4 regions of the Sinorhizobium sp. P24N7 genome follow, and region 1 is predicted to be linked to each of the others. Evidence: riboswitches for the same ligand, from Rfam matches in the RefSeq annotation. Region 1 holds a riboswitch; each other region holds the start of a gene.

Region 1 (3,936 bases):
AATTTCGCCGCCTACTACGCCAACGCCATCATCGCGCTTGTCAGTGAGGCATGGCTTGGTCCGAGCTACCAGATGACGGCGCAGGTCAATCGCGTCAATCCGGGCGGCGCGTCTCAATCGCCGCATCGCGACTACCATCTGGGCTTCCAGACCTCGGCCGTCATAGAGCAGTATCCGGCGCATGTGCACAGGCTCTCGCCGGTCCTGACGCTCCAGGGCGCGGTCGCTCATTGCGACATGCCGGTCGAAAGCGGGCCAACCTTGTTCCTGCCCTATAGCCAGACGTATCTGCCTGGATATCTCGCTTTGAGACGGCCGGAGTTCCGCGCCTATTTCGAAGAGAATCATGTGCAATTGCCGCTGGAGAAGGGCGATGTCGTGTTCTTCAACCCGGCACTTTTCCACGCCGCGGGCAGCAACCGGTCTGCGGGAATCAAGCGTGTGGCCAATCTTCTGCAGGTATCCTCCGCCTTCGGCAGGGCGATGGAAACGGTGGATCGCGATCACATGTGCGCCGTGCTCTTTCCGGCTCTGAAAGTCCTTGCGGCCGGCGGCAAGCTCAAGCAGGACGAAATTGCCCATGCGGTTGCCGCGTGCGCCGAAGGCTATTCATTCCCGACCAATCTCGATCGTGATCCGCCGGTTGGCGGTCTGGCGCCCAGGACGCAGGCGCAGCTGATGCACGAAGCGCTTGCCGGTGAATGGAGTGCCGAGGCGTTTGCCGAGGCGTTGGCCGATCAGGCGGCGAGAAAGCTAAGCTAAACCACCTGGCTCAATGTACGGTCACGAAGCCATATTCACCAACATATCAAAGGGAGGAACAGGATGAGCACGGACCACGCCCGTTTGGACGGGAAGATCGCCATCGTGACCGGTGGCACGCAGGGGCTCGGTGCCGCTATCGCCGCACTCTTTGCCGAGCGTGGCGCCGCCGGCGTCGTCATTTGCGGGCGCAACGCGGCGAAGGGCGAGGCGAATGCTGCCGAGATCGCCGCGGCGACCGGTTCGAAGGTCGTCTACGTACCGGCGGATCTCGAGCGGGTGGAGGATGCCCGTGCGGTCGTCGCTGCTTGCGACCGCACTTTCGGCCGTGTCGACGCGCTGGTCAACGCCGCGGCGATCACGGATCGCGGCACGATCCTCGACACCAGCCCGGAACTCTTCGACCGGATGTTCGCGGTCAATGTGCGGGCGCCATTCTTCCTGATGCAGGAGGTGATAAAGGTGATGCGGCGGGAGAAGACGGAGGGCACGATCGTCAATATCGGTTCCATGTCGGCGAAGGCGGGCCAGCCCTTCATCACAGCCTATTGTGCGTCGAAGGGGGCGCTGGAGACGCTGACCAGGAACACCGCCTATGCCGTCCTGCGCAACCGGATACGGGTCAACGGCCTCAACATCGGCTGGATGGCCTCGGAAGGCGAAGACCGGATCCAGCGCGAATATCACGATGCGCCTGCGAACTGGCTGGAAAAGGCGGCGGCGAGCCAGCCCTTCGGCAGGCTCGTAGACCCGGCCGAGGTCGCGCGTGCCTGCGCCTATCTCTCATCGGCAGAATCCGGCCTCATGACGGGTTCCGTCATCTGCTTCGATCAGTCGATCTGGGGTGCCTATGACGCCTCGCCTCACCCGGAGGCACCGCTCTGAAGCTCCCCTCTTGCTCGCCTTGCGTTTCGAGGGGAGCTGTGGCCATATGCCGCCGTCAGGTGCCCGCGAAATGCGGGAGAATCGGGAAGCCGGTGCAGTTCCGGCACGTGCCCAACGCTGTGACGGGGACGTTCTCGCCAGGTTGGTCTGAATCTTTTCAGACCTTTGCCACTGAATCTTCACGTGATTCGGGAAGGCGGCGCGAACGGATGATCCGAAGTCAGAAGACCGGCCTGGCGAGATAGACCGGCCCCGCGCGGACGGCGGGAGGTTTCCGCATTGTTGGGGATCGAACGATGCTGCCTGACCAGAACGGCTGCCTTGCGGCGGCCGGAGCTTTTTCGCCGGACGAGCGCGCCGCCGTCTATCGTGCCATAGAGACCCGCCGCGACGTGCGCGACGAATTCCTGCCCGAACCACTGCCTGAGGATCTGGTCGCGCGACTGCTCGCTGCGGCGCACCAGGCGCCGTCCGTCGGCTTCATGCAACCTTGGAACTTCGTGCTCGTTCGTCGGGACGAGACGCGGGAGAAAGTCTGGCAGGCATTCCGGCGCGCCAATGACGAGGCCGCAGAAATGTTTTCCGGCGAAAGGCAGGCGAAGTATCGCTCGCTGAAGCTCGAAGGCATTCGCAAGGCGCCGCTCAGCATTTGCGTGACCTGCGACCGGACGCGCGGCGGAGCGGTCGTCCTGGGCCGCACCCATAATCCGCAGATGGATCTGTACTCGACCGTTTGCGCCGTCCAGAACCTCTGGCTTGCCGCACGCGCCGAGGGAGTGGGCGTCGGCTGGGTCAGCATTTTCCATGAGAGGGAGATCAAGGCGATTCTCGGAATTCCGGAGCATATCGAAATCGTTGCCTGGCTTTGCCTGGGTTTCGTCGACAAGCTGTACCAAGAGCCGGAACTCGCCGCGAAGGGCTGGCGGCAGCGCTTGCCGCTCGAAGATCTCGTTTTCGAGGAAGGCTGGGGTGTCCGTTAGATCACGATGTTAGGGTTGATCTCAGGCCTGTTGATATTCTAGATACCCGACGCGGCTTGTTCGATACCCTCATTCCTATGCTTGTCACAGGAATCCAGCCAGACCAAGTCCTTGGGCTGAAAGAACGCTTCCCGCGCCGCAGACGCGGCGCTGCTGGATCCCTGTGACGAGCACAGGGATGAGGTGAGGAGAGAGTGCGGTCCCTCGGCGCGCTTCATAAACCGTGAAGATAGCGAGGCGACACGACAGGTCCCGGGTCACGCCCGTATACAGCGCCCCGCTCCGCTTCGATGTAGTGGCCGCACATCCCGGTCCCTCATTCCTGAGCTTGTCACAGGAATCCAGCCAGACCAAGTCCTTGGGCTGAAAGAACGCTTCCCGCGCCGCCGACGCGGCGCTGCTGGATCCCTGTGACAAGCACAGAGATGAGGGTCGAGAGGGTGCGACCCCTCGGCGCGTTTCATAAACCGTGAAGATAGCGAGCGCGGAAGCTCCCGCCCGTATACAGCGTCCCGCTTCGCTTCGATGTAGTAGCCGCACATCCCCGGTCCCTCATTCCTGTGCTTGTCACAGGAATCCAGCCAGACCAAGTCCTTGGGCTGCAAGAACGCTTCCCGCGCCGCAGACGCGGCGCTCACCTCATCCCTGTGACGAGCACAAGGGATGAGGTGAGGAGAGATTGCAGTCCTCCGAAAAGTTTCCCACAGCGCCGCGCGTCTTACCGGACGCGCAAAGGTCGCTGCTTAACGGGCTCTGGATCAAGAATATGCGTGATTCCAGCAGAATGCTCGCAACGGCGCCTGTCAATTGTCCTGCAGCGGCTGGTATCGCGGCCCAAGCGGATGCTTGAGGTCGATCGCGCTCTCTTCCTGCGGAAGGAAAGTCGGACCGACGATGCGGACCTTGTTTTTGGTCGGGTCGTAGGGCCGCTCTTCTATCGGCTTGGGCGGCGCCTTTCTCTCGCTGCCGATGGTAATGACCGATGGGCTGACGGCGGTGAGCTTTCCGGCAGAGCCTGTCTTTTGCCTGTTGGCATCCGTTGCGGAATCCGGAATTCCGCAGCCACAGATGCCCGGTGAGCCGACACCGCGCGCCCGGTAGGCAAAGGCCGTTGGGAGGTCGGTGTAGGGTCGGCCGGTCGTTGCCGAAACCATCCGGTCCGCTTCTTCCGTTGCGAGCACATGGTAGTAGAGCTCCGTCTCCGCACCCGGGCAGCGCGCGCGGCAGAGATCGGCGTCGCGACCGAAGTCCGCCGGCGTGGCATGCGAGGAGATGGGAAAGAAGGCGCCATCGCATGTTCGCACGCACA
Region 2 (3,936 bases), on a different contig from region 1:
CTCATGGTAAAGGTCACCCGCGCCGCACCGGCCCCGGCATCGGCCGCCGGCCCCGCCCGAATTGCAAGCTCCTCGGCCGCCGGCGCCGCGGCGGGCTGGAAGCTCTCCTGGTGATAGCCGGCCATGTCGAAGCCCGCCGATTCCAGCATCGTCCTAACATTGCCCATGAACGGCTCGGGCCCGCAGCAGAAAACGGTTCTTTCCATGAAATCCGGTGCGAGCATCGGCAGCTTCGCCGCGTCGATGCGCCCGCGCAGACCATGCCAGCCATGCCGCGCCTCATGCCCCTCCACGAGGAAGCCGAGATTGAGCCGCGGCATTTGACGCGCGAGAACTTCGAGCTCCGTTCTGAAGAGGAGATCGTCCGGGCGGCGGGCGCAGGAAATGAAGGTGACATCCGTTTCCGGTGCGCAGTCGGCCATCCAGCGCGTCATCGACATCATCGGCGTGACGCCCGACCCCGCCGAAATGAAGAGATACTTTTCACCGGGATGACGGACGAAGCTGAAATCGCCGAGCGGCCCGAACGCCTTGAGCATCATGCCCGGTTTCAGATTGTCGAACATCCAGCGTGTGCCGATGCTTCCCGGCTGCGCCTTGACCGTGACCGCGACCGAAAGCGGGCGCGAGGGCGAGGATGACAGCGTATAGGTGCGCATCACCGACTCGGCCGAGACGGGCAGTTCGAGGGTCACGAACTGCCCGGGCAGGTAGCGGAACCAGGCCGGCTTGTCGGAGCGGAAGGTGAAAGTCATCACGTCGGCGGCCTCGGCTACGGCCGACGTGCACTCCAGCATGTGCTGACGGTCTCTCCAGGGATCGAGCTCGTCGAAATGGTGAAAGGAGCGAGGCATTTCCATGGTCATGCCACCCGCGAGAGGTGCGCGGCCCCGCCCTGAAGGCGGTCCAGCATGAAGCTCGAATACCACTCGACGAACTGCATGACGCCTCCCTCGTGTTCGGCCGAATATGGACCCGGCTCATAGGCCGGCGAGCGGATCCCGAACGCGTTTTCCTCGACGATCTGCCGGTCCTGGTCGTTGGTCTCCGTCCAGACGTGCGTCAGCTCGTCTATCGTATAGTCGACGCCCTCCACCGCATCCTTGTTGACCAGCCATTTGGTCGTAACCTGCGTCAGTTCCGGCCCGAGCGGCAGAACGCGGAAGGTGATCGCATGATCGCCCAGAATGTGGTTCCACGTCGTCGGATAATGGAAGAGGAGCAGCGTGCCGATGCCATCGGCGTCGAGCCCGGCGGAGAGCTGCCTGCGTACGGCCTTCTGTCCGGACATCGTATAGCTCTCGGCGCCGTTGATCAGGGGCATTCTCGTCATGCGGAACTGGCCGGTGGGCGCGATCCTGAAAGCGCTCGGAAGGCCCGCCGCCTCGCATTTCTGCCAATGGGCGCCGATTTCCGGGTCGTTCATCGCCCCCTGGACACCGGTGACGGTCGGCGCTTCGGGATAGGTACGGCAGAGTTCCGGATGATTGGCGGCGCAGTGGTAGCACTCGCGATTGTTCTCCCAGACCAGCTTCCAATTGCCCTTCTCGACGATCGTGCTCTCGAAGGCGACCTTCGTTTCCCCGAGGCGGTGCGGCGCGAGATAGCCCGCGACCGTCTCGCGGAACGGCCGGAAGTCCATTGGTTGTTCGGCAAGGCTGATGAAGATGTAACCGCCGACGGTTTCGCAGTGGATCGGCTTAAGACTGTGCTCGGCCGGGTCGAACCCCTCGGGCATCTGCCGCGCGAAGAGCAGGCGGCCGTCGAGCTCGTAGGTCCACTGGTGGTAGGGACAGACGAGTTTGGCGGATGAGCCTTTTTGCTGCGTGCAGACGCGCGAGCCGCGATGGCGGCACGAATTGTGCAGTGCCCGGACCGCGCCCTGTCTGTCTCGAACGATAACGACCGGGTAATCGCCGACCTGCACCGTGAAATAGTTCCCCGGCCGCGGGACTTCACAATCATGGCCGATGAACAGCCAATCCTTGTACCAGATCTGCTCCAGGTCCTGGCGATAATAATCAGGATCGACGTAGAAGGCGCGGTCGAGGCTGTAGCCTTCGCGACGGGTCTTCAGCTTGCGCAGCATTTCGGTCTGAATTTCCATGCCCTTATCCTCGTTTTCCGCCGTTTCGGAGAGGCAGGACTGGAACCCGCGCCGGCCGCATGGACCCGCAACGCAATTGGCTCCGATCCGGCTGCCCGCCGCAACCAGCTACGGTCTGTTTCTGCTTCAAGGCTGGTTTCCGGGCTCTGGAGCTGTCCGCAAGGGACCTGCCCGGCGCCTTCCCGGACGCTGTGTCCAGTGGCCTTCTGCCGTGGCTGTTCGCTCCACCACCGTTGCGGGGGCAGCGCCGGGATTTGACCGGCTTCCCAATTCTCCGCCTTCCCTTCGAGGCAGCACCTTGAGTGTCCTCATCTAAGCCTGAGGGCCGGTCCGGCAACTGCCAATAGACGACATCCGATTCCAGAAAGACGACAGCCATTCGCGGCGCAATCGGCTCGATTGGCAGACGGATATTATCCATAACAAACAAGGAAGTAGGTGAATCTCCGCGCAGCCGGCGGATTTTTCGGCAGCGCCGTTCATGGCGCGAAGGCGACTGGCCATTTTACGACACGGCCCACCGACACCAGGTCTGATCGATGCCCGCACGGCCGCAAACGAACCAATTCGTTAACTGTGATGATTTACGTTCGCTACCATCAACCCGCTTTCGGACAGGATGGCGCGACGACGCCCATGGCAAAACTCCGATATTACGACGCTGCCGACAAGGCGGCCGCACCGGCGAAAGCCAAGGCTCACACCGAGTTCCTGCGGACCGGCCGGATCGACAGACGCCGGTGGATGGCGAACGAGCGTCAGTATCTCAGTTATGCCGAGGTTGCGCAGCGAACGGCGCGGAAGCTGACGACGGCGGGCGAGACGACCCACAGCCGAATCAACGGGTTTCATGCCTCGATGCAGTTCCCGAAGATGGTCTTCCATCGCACGCTCGCCAACAGTCCGCATCTCGGCTACTGCCACGTGACCGCCGCGAAAACCTGCCTCGCCAAGGGACATGAGATCACCTGGTCCTTTTATCTCGCGAACTTCTTCTGCGACCTCGGGAACGAGACCCATTTCTTCGACCGGATCCAGCCGGGCTATTCGCGCATGTATTTCGCCGTCGCGATCGAGCCCGATGCCGGCGAAGAGCGGATCGTCGTCAACCGCAACGTGCGCGGCAACGGCCTGATTTTCCGGACGCAGGATCCGAAGGTGGCGCTGAAGAACGTGCTGATGCTCGGCGCACGCGACGAAGCCTTGCGGCGGATCATTCGCAGCCTTTGACCAAGAAAATCGTTCTGTTTTTGCAATCGCTCCGTTAAGGAAGCGACGGAAAGGATCAGAACGCCATGGCCGAGATCATCGACACGCGCATCGAACCGGAGCGGGCAATCGAGACGGCTTGCGCAGTTCTTTCGGACAGGGAACCCGTGGCGATCCCCACGGAGACCGTATACGGCCTTGCCGCCGATGCCACGACCCCCGATGCGATCAGCCGCATTTACGAGATGAAGGGGCGGCCGCGGTTCAATCCGCTGATCTGTCACGTCTCCGATCTGGCGATGGCGGAGGCGCATGTGACCTTCGATCCGGTTTCGAGACGTTTGGCCGAGGCTTTTTGGCCTGGCCCCCTCACGCTGATCCTGCCGCAGCGGCGGGAAAGCACCGTACACACGCTCGCATCCGCCGGTCTCGATACGCTCGGAATTCGGATGCCCGACGGGTTCTCGCGTCGGGTGATCGCCCGATTCGGGCGGCCTTTGGCGGCGCCGAGCGCCAACACCTCGGGCAAGATCAGTCCCACCAGTGCGGCCCATGTGCAGGCGGATCTCGGCTCCAGGCTGAAGCTCATCCTCGACGCAGGCCCGGCCGCGATCGGCGTT
Region 3 (3,936 bases), on a different contig from region 1:
GATGACGCCTTTGAGCTTTTCGACGAAAGCAGCAGGGTCGGCTATGGAGCCAAGCTCTACGACGAAGCTGTCGAACTCGTCATGATCATGCTCCTCGCCTGCCTCATGCTCCATCTCGTGGTGAGACTTGCGGTTGACAATATCGCCCTCCGTCCCCACTCCGAGCCCGAGCAGGATGGCGGCGGCTACCTCGCCGTTCCTCGCCTCGATCATCGTCGGCTTGCGGCTGATGCGGGAGGCCACCTCTTCGCGTACGGACTGCAGCCCCGCGGCGTCGATAAGGTCCGTCTTGTTGAGAACGATGAGATCCGCGGCGGTGAGCTGATCCTCGAAAAGTTCTTCAAGCGGGCTTTCGTGGTCGAGATTATCGTCGCCGACGCGCAGCGCGTCTACCTTGTCGTGATCATCGGCAAAGCGGCCCGCGGCGACCGCCGCACTATCGACGACGGTGACGACGCCGTCGACCGTTACCTCGCTGCGGATGTCCGGCCAGTTGAATGCGGCGACGAGCGGCTGCGGCAGCGCCAGTCCGGAGGTTTCGATGACGATATGATCCGGCCGGTTCTCCCTCTCGAGCAGCTTCGTCATGGTCGGGATGAAGTCTTCGGCAACAGTGCAGCAGATGCAGCCATTGGTCAGTTCGATGATGTCCTCTTCCGAGCAGGCTTCCGCTCCGCAGCCCTTCAGCACATCGCCGTCAACCCCGAGATCACCGAATTCGTTGATGATCAGCGCGATGCGCTTGCCGTCGGCATTCTGCAGCAGGTTGCGGATCATCGTCGTCTTGCCGGCACCGAGAAAGCCGGTGATGACGGTAGCCGGTATTTTGCCCTGCGGCGCCCTTGCGAGTGTCATGAATCAACCCTTCATTTTCAGCGGCAGTCCGGCCGCGACAAAGTAAACTTCTGCGGATTTCTCCGCCACGATCTGGTGGAGCCGGCCGGCGTGATCGCGAAAGTCGCGCGCCATCCGGTTTTCCGGGACGATCCCGAGACCGACCTCATTAGAGACGAAAACGAGTCGCGAGCGCGCCGCGGGCAGAAAGGCGGCGAGCGCGGCGAATTCGGCGGCCATGTCGCGCTCCTCCATCATCAGATTGGTCACCCACAGGGTCAGGCAGTCTATGAGGACAGCCCGGCCGGGCTCATCGATGCGGCGAAGCAGCCCCACGAGATCGAGCGGTTCTTCGTGGGTGGTCCAACCCTTCCCCTGCCGAGTAGCCTGGTGAAGGGCGATGCGTTCCCGCATCTCCTCGTCGAAGGCCCGGCCGGTCGCAAGATAGTGCATCGGAGACCCGGTGGCCTCGACGAGTTTTTCCGCGAAGGTGGATTTTCCCGAACGCGCGCCGCCAAGCACGAGGATCGGGCCGAGATTGGAAATGTCCATACCGCCTGCCCTAGAGAAGGCTATAGCGGCAACGGCGCGCGCCGAGAACGCGTTGGATCGAAGACCTGTGAGCCACGTCAACCTCCGTGCTGGCATCGGGGAGCATCTCCCCTCGGGCGGAATGCCCTGACGGATGGCAGGTCTCCTGGCTCACGGCGTCACGATCCTCATGGCCGCACGTTCGACGAACCGGCTCGGCCCGAAAAACGATGCGGCAAAAGACCGAACGGGCTCGCCTCGCCTTCCCGGCGTTTGCGGCATCGCGAAAGGCGGACGATTCGTAGAAGAAGAGGCGTCCTGCCTGGCTCATCGCAATGCCACGCCAGTGGCTTTTCCGACATGCCGCCAAACTTCACGAGACTGCCCCATGCAGCGCGTGGAAATCCGGCGGAATGCCCGATGGCGAACCCTGACCGTTCTACAGTCGCGGGGTCGGCTGCGATAAGGGCGCCCGGCGTGGGTCCGCCCCGTCGCATTCCCATTTACTCCCTCGCCCCACCTCGGCACGAGGGAACCATCCATACTGCGTTAATTATGAAGCGGCGGCGGCAAAGTCAATCGACGGCCTGCGACACCGGGACCGCCGATTACGGCAGATATGCGCTTTCGCGCCGGCTACCCCGAACGGGTAGGCAGACACTTCCGGCCCGGCCATGATAAGAATGAATGCTTGGGGTCCGGCGACATTGTGTCGATCCGGTTATCATTCACGTTCATGATCCGCGGACCACGTCGGCCGCAGGAGATCATCGTGGAGGGTGCGATGTTTCACTTGCGTCGTGCCGCAATCGCTGCTTTGGGCGCAGCGTTTTACGGTTCCATGCCGACGATTGCCGCCGAACCGGTTGGAGAAGCGGTCCGGATCAGGACGGTCGTCACCGGCAGCGGCGGGCCGCTCGTGGAGCGGGACGCTGTTCACCGGGACGAGCGAATAAGCACGTCCAGATCTGGGCTCGGCCAGTTCGTGTTCCGCGACGGCAGTAAATTGGCGGTGGGGGCAGGCTCTTCCGTCGTCATCGACAAGTTCGTCTTCAACGATTCGAAATCGGTGCAGCAACTCACCGTCGCCGCCGCCAAAGGCACGTTTCGTTGGATCAGCGGAAATTCGAAGCACTCGGCCTATCAGATCTTGACGCCTGCCGGAACGATCGGCGTACGCGGAACCGTGTTCGACTTCTACATCGGCAACGACGGAACGACGGCGATCGTTCTCCTGGAGGGCGCGGCCCGGTTCTGCGGCCCGGCGGGATGCCAGCAGCTCACCCGACGCTGCGATTGCGTGATCGCAAAGCGCGACGGCACCATGACGGACACGCACAAGGCCGGTCGCCGCACACTGGCGACACTCGGAAACCGGAAGGCCTTGCCCTTTCTTTCGGGCGACCAAAGACTTTCTGCCTCCTTCGGCGGCATGAGCGGCAGTTGCGGCATTTCGGCCGCTATCGAGATCAAGCCGACCACGCCGGAACGGGCACGGCCGCCCGAAAAAGCAAGCCCGCAAAAGGCGCCCCGCCCGGGCAAGACGCCCAGCAACGAGCCCGGCAAGCGTGGCCTCGACAAGGGGAAGAAAGGGCAGGACACGGGCAAGAAGGGACAGGACACCGGCAAGAAGGGCCAGGATAGCGGCAAGAACGGGCAAGTGGACACAGGCACGAAGAAGGGCCGCGGTTAGAGCACTCCCAGGAAAAATGTGTAATGGTTTTCCGTCCGGAAGTGCGTTGGATCAAATGGTCTCTCTATTCGGCGGATCTGGCTTCGTCTGCGAACGGCAAAGGTTCACCGGCAAAGTGGTCTGTCCGGCGTCCGATGCGGCGGTAGAAATCCGATAATCCCCCGCACAGAGCCGGAGCCTTGAGCTTTGCGGCATTGACGAGCTCTCTGCGGGGCCGTGACCTTAAACGCATCGCCCCGATCAACTGTTCATGAATGCGCTGCAGCTCGGAAAACTCGGCCGAAGCGGCCATATGCTCGTCACCGACCACGGCGAATACCCGCGTTCGCGTGCTCTTGCCCTTCAGCGCCAGCGCCCCCGCCTCCAGCACGGCGCACCGTTCGCCCAGATCCGCCGTCGTCTCGGATATCAGAATATCGAAGCCGACGTCCTTGCAGGCAGCCTCGATCCGGGCGGCGACGTTGACCGCGTCGCCGACGGCCGAATAGTTGAAGTGCATCTCCGCTCCCATATTGCCGACGCAGGCAAGCCCGGTATGGATCCCCACACCGATCGCCACCTTTTGGTCGCTCCCGAAGCCGAAGGCGTCGCTCTCGTTGAGGCGGGCGAGCGTCTCGCGCATGGCCAAGGCGGCGCGGATGGCCTTGCCGGGGTGATCGGCGACGTCGACGGGCGCATTCCAGAACGCCATGATCGAATCGCCGATGAACTTGTCGAGCGTGCCTTCATTGGCGATGACATGGCGGCTCAGCGCGTCGAGCAGCGTGTTGAGAAACCGGACCACCTCTCCCGGCGTCAGGCGCTCGCTGATCTCCGTGAAGTTGCGCACGTCGACGAACATGATCGTCAACTCACGGTCGTCGCCGCCGAGACGCAGG
Region 4 (3,936 bases), on a different contig from region 1:
GCGCGGCGGACCCGCGAAGGTGGCGATCATTTCTTCGGGCCTGATGGGCACCATTTCGGGTTCCGGCGTCGCGAATGTGGTCACGACCGGGCAGTTCACCATCCCGCTGATGAAAAAGTTCGGCTATCGGGCGGCCTTTGCAGGCGGCGTCGAGGCAACGGCCTCGATGGGCGGGCAGATCATGCCGCCTGTCATGGGCGCGGTCGCCTTCATCATGGCCGAGACGCTCGGCGTCGAATATTACGAGATCGTCAAGGCGGCGGTCATACCGGCGATCCTCTATTTCGCGTCCGCCTTCTGGATGGTCCATCTCGAAGCCGGCAAGTACGGGCTGCTCGGCCTGCCCAGGGACCAGCTGCCTTCGGCCAAGGCGGCAATCCTCGAACAATGGCATCTGATCCTGCCGCTCGCCGCGCTCGTCTGGCTGCTGTTCTCCGGCTATACGCCGCTTTTCGCCGGTACGGTCGGCCTGGCCTTCACCGGCCTTCTGATCCTGGGCAGTTCGCTCGCGCTCGGCCTTCCCGCCGGTGTCATACGCATCATCTTCTGGGTCGGCCTCGGCCTCGTGGCGGCCGCCTTCTTCCAGTTCGGCATCGGCGTGATCGTCGCAGCGCTGGCGCTGCTGATTGCCGGCAACGCCTTCCTGAAGGGCGGCCGGGAGACCTTGGTGATATGTCGCGACGCCCTTGCCGAAGGGGCCAAGACGGCCCTTCCGGTGGCGATCGCCTGCGCGCTCGTCGGCGTGATCATCGGTACGATGACGCTGACCGGAGCGGCCAATACCTTCGGCCAGTTCATCGTCTCGGTCGGAGGCAAAAGCCTGTTTCTGTCGCTGCTTCTGACCATGGTCACCTGCCTCGTGCTCGGCATGGGCATACCGACGATCCCGAACTACATCATCACCTCGTCGATCGCCGGGCCCGCGCTTCTGGAACTCGGGGTACCGCTTATCGTCAGCCACATGTTCGTCTTCTATTTCGGGATTCTTGCCGATCTGACGCCACCGGTGGCGCTTGCCGCTTCGCGGCAGCACCGATCGCGCGGGAAAGCGGGCTGAAGATCTCGATCCAGGCGATCAAGGTGGCGGCGGCCGGTTTCGTCATCCCGTTCATGGCCGTTTATTCGCCGGCGCTGATGCTGCAGGATGGCGGCGCGATGGCCGCATCGGTGGGCTATCCGGCTGCCGTCGCCTATATCGTCGTCAAGACCGGTCTGGCGATCGCGCTCTGGGGTGCCGCCGTGGTGGGCTTCGCCGCAGTCCGGCTCGGGGTTTTCGAGCGGGTGCTCGCGGCCGCGGCCGCCTTCACGTTGCTGGCGGCGCTGCCGATCACCGATGAAGTCGGCTTTGCACTCTCCGCGCTCTTCGCCTTCGTGATCTGGCGGCGCGCCCGCCAGGCTGGCCGGCAGACGGCGAAACCGGCATGAGCGCGCTTGCCTGCATCATCGGCGGCAAGGCTGTCGCCGTTGCTGCGGGTGTCTTCACCCTCGGCTGGACCCATTCGGTCGAGAAGACCGAATGGCAGGAGCGTTGGGCCGTCACGGCCGATGGTCTCGTTCTCGAGGAGGCGCGCGTGCAGGGTTCGGGTGCGGGAATGGAGCCGGGAGACAATGCCCGTCGCCAGGGCCGCTGGTGGGTCTGGACGCCCGACCTGCCGCCGCTTCCCGAGCTGGTCCTGGCCGCCTCCGGAGCGACCGTCTCCGGCTGGACGCTTTGCGACGCCGGCGGCTGCCGCGAGCTCGCGGCGCAAAGCCGGGAACCAATCGTCCTGCGGCCATGCGATGGCCCAAAGCCATAATGGCCGATGCCGATCTGGCGGCACCGGTTGAAGGAACAGTACGGGGCCCTTGTGAAATGTTATTACGTAACTTTCTGTTGACGAGTGTAATAACATAACATATTGAACCCCTACGCCGCGGCGTCGCGTTTCACCTTGACCGGCGGCTGCATTCTAAATTAACTGAGCCTGACGGTTCCCCTACCCGTGAGGTGGAGGGGATTAATAGGGAACACGGTGCGGACGACCCAAGAGGGACCAAAACCGTGGCTGCCCCCGCAACTGTAAGCGGATCGTCGTTCATCGTGGCGCCCAGGCGCCAGCCACTGCGCGCGTTGCGCGGGAAGGCAGATGAGCGATTTCTGTCCGCGAGCCAGGAGACCTGCCGTCAAATCAGATCCAACGTCACGGGCGGGGATGCCCGGAACAGGAGCAAGCCATGACCATCTTTCGCGCCTTGCGGCGCACGCTTTCATCAGTTTCCCCGAGGTCGAGCCGTCACTCGTCCGATCAAACCCGATCGGCAGGCTGACGATCACGGCCGTATAGCGGCCTCACATTCGGGGACTATTCATGAACAGCTTTTGGAAACGACCGCTCATTGCGGGTCTCATCACCTTTTCCGCAGGCGTAGCGGCTCTTGACCGTCCCGCCTTCGCTGCCGAGACGACCTATCCGCTGACACTCGAAAACTGCGGTCGGCAGATCACCTTCGACAAGACGCCGACGCGCACCGTCTCGATCGGCCAGAGCAGCACCGAAATCCTCTATCTGCTCGGCCTTGCGGACAAGGTCGCCGGCACCGCCCTCTGGGTCGGCCCCGTCCTTGAAGGTTACGAGGAGGTCAACGCCAAGGTCGAGCGCCTGGCAGACAACGATCCGAGCTTCGAAAGCGTGGTTGCCAAGAAACCGGACATGGTGGCGGTGCAATTTCAATGGCAGGTCGGCCCGGAAGGCGTGGTCGCGCGGCCGGAGCAGTTCGAGGAGCTCGGCATTCCGGTCTACACATCGCCTTCGGATTGCACCGGCAAGGAGAATTCGGCGGCGAGCGACGGCGTGCGCCGGCAGGTCTTCACCATGGATCTCGTCTATCGGGAAATTCGCGAGCTGGCGCAGATTTACGATGTTCAGGACAAGGGCGAGAAGGTCGTAGCCGAGCTGAAAAGCCGAGAAGAGGCGGCGCGCGCCAAGGTCGCCTCGGCCGGGGGCAAACTCTCGGCGGTCTTCTGGTTCTCCAGCGCTGCCGATGCCGACCCCTATGTCGCCGGCAGGAACGGCGCACCCGGCTACATAATGGCGGCGCTCGGAATCGAAAACATCATCGACACTGAAGACGAATGGCCGACGGTCGGCTGGGAAACCATCGCCAAGGCCGAGCCGACCATGATCGTTGCCGGCTCCATGGAGCGTCGACGCTACCCGCTGGACAGCCTCGACGCCAAACTCGAATTCCTGAAGACCGATCCCGTGGCGAGCCTCATGCCGGCAGTCGCCAAAGGCTATGTGTTCGACATGGATGCGCAGGCGATGAACCCGACGATCCGCACGATCGAAGGAATCGAAGCGCTGGCGGATGCCATCGCCGAGGCCGGACTTGCGCCCAAGGCTGGGCCGGCTTCCAAGGGTGGGTTGGGCAAGTGAGCCGCGTGCTGACCCTGGCCGGGCGAACGGGGACGGGGCGCGTCGGCGCGGCTATCGCCGCGCTCGTGATCCTGTTCGCGGCACTCTGGATGGGCGCTGCGATCGGCGAAACGGCGATCCCGTTCAAGACCGTTGCGCAGACGGTCGCGAATCGGCTGTGGAACGCCGGCTATCCGCTGGCCCCGATCGACGAGGGCATCATCTGGAGCTACCGACTGAGCCGGGCGGTCGTGGCCGCTTCCTGCGGGGCGGCGCTCGCGCTCTCCGGCGCCGTGCTGCAATCGCTGCTGCGCAATCCGCTCGCCGATCCCTATATACTCGGCATCTCCGCCGGCGCCTCGACAGGGGCGGTCAGCGTCGCCATCCTCGGTGTGGGTGCCGGGATGCTGACGCTGCCGCTCGGCGCCTTCATCGGCGCGCTGGTCGCTTTCGTCCTGGTGAGCCTGCTGGCGGTGAAGGCCGGCCGCGGCACCGCGGCGATCATCCTGGCAGGCGTGGCGGGGTCACAGCTCTTCAACGC

The links. A riboswitch is a leader RNA that binds a small molecule or an ion and turns the genes downstream of it on or off. The one in region 1 is predicted to bind cobalamin.
Region 2: another riboswitch for cobalamin. It lies ahead of ACFHWW_RS14350 (aromatic ring-hydroxylating dioxygenase subunit alpha); the one in region 1 lies ahead of bluB (5,6-dimethylbenzimidazole synthase).
Region 3: another riboswitch for cobalamin. It lies ahead of cobU (bifunctional adenosylcobinamide kinase/adenosylcobinamide-phosphate guanylyltransferase); the one in region 1 lies ahead of bluB (5,6-dimethylbenzimidazole synthase).
Region 4: another riboswitch for cobalamin. It lies ahead of ACFHWW_RS19655 (ABC transporter substrate-binding protein); the one in region 1 lies ahead of bluB (5,6-dimethylbenzimidazole synthase).

What each region holds. Positions count from the first base shown of each region.
Region 1 is NZ_JBHMIW010000024.1:25,109-29,044, reverse strand. It holds gene ACFHWW_RS30695 (phytanoyl-CoA dioxygenase family protein) at 1-762, shown strand, start outside; gene ACFHWW_RS30690 (SDR family oxidoreductase) at 826-1,647, shown strand; cobalamin riboswitch at 1,688-1,899, shown strand; gene bluB (5,6-dimethylbenzimidazole synthase) at 1,944-2,627, shown strand; gene ACFHWW_RS30680 (DUF2865 domain-containing protein) at 3,431-3,936, opposite strand, start outside.
Region 2 is NZ_JBHMIW010000007.1:200,854-204,789, reverse strand. It holds gene ACFHWW_RS14355 (2Fe-2S iron-sulfur cluster-binding protein) at 1-866, opposite strand, end outside; gene ACFHWW_RS14350 (aromatic ring-hydroxylating dioxygenase subunit alpha) at 863-2,107, opposite strand; cobalamin riboswitch at 2,220-2,423, opposite strand; gene ACFHWW_RS14345 (DUF6656 family protein) at 2,744-3,337, shown strand; gene ACFHWW_RS14340 (L-threonylcarbamoyladenylate synthase) at 3,403-3,936, shown strand, end outside.
Region 3 is NZ_JBHMIW010000025.1:38,676-42,611, reverse strand. It holds gene cobW (cobalamin biosynthesis protein CobW) at 1-855, opposite strand, end outside; gene cobU (bifunctional adenosylcobinamide kinase/adenosylcobinamide-phosphate guanylyltransferase) at 859-1,386, opposite strand; cobalamin riboswitch at 1,504-1,920, opposite strand; gene ACFHWW_RS31270 (FecR domain-containing protein) at 2,150-3,058, shown strand; gene cyaD2 (adenylate cyclase CyaD2) at 3,123-3,936, opposite strand, start outside.
Region 4 is NZ_JBHMIW010000011.1:5,077-9,012, forward strand. It holds partial or broken gene ACFHWW_RS19645 (TRAP transporter permease) at 1-1,425, shown strand, start outside; gene ACFHWW_RS19650 (DUF1850 domain-containing protein) at 1,422-1,796, shown strand; cobalamin riboswitch at 1,952-2,180, shown strand; gene ACFHWW_RS19655 (ABC transporter substrate-binding protein) at 2,349-3,416, shown strand; gene ACFHWW_RS19660 (iron ABC transporter permease) at 3,413-3,936, shown strand, end outside.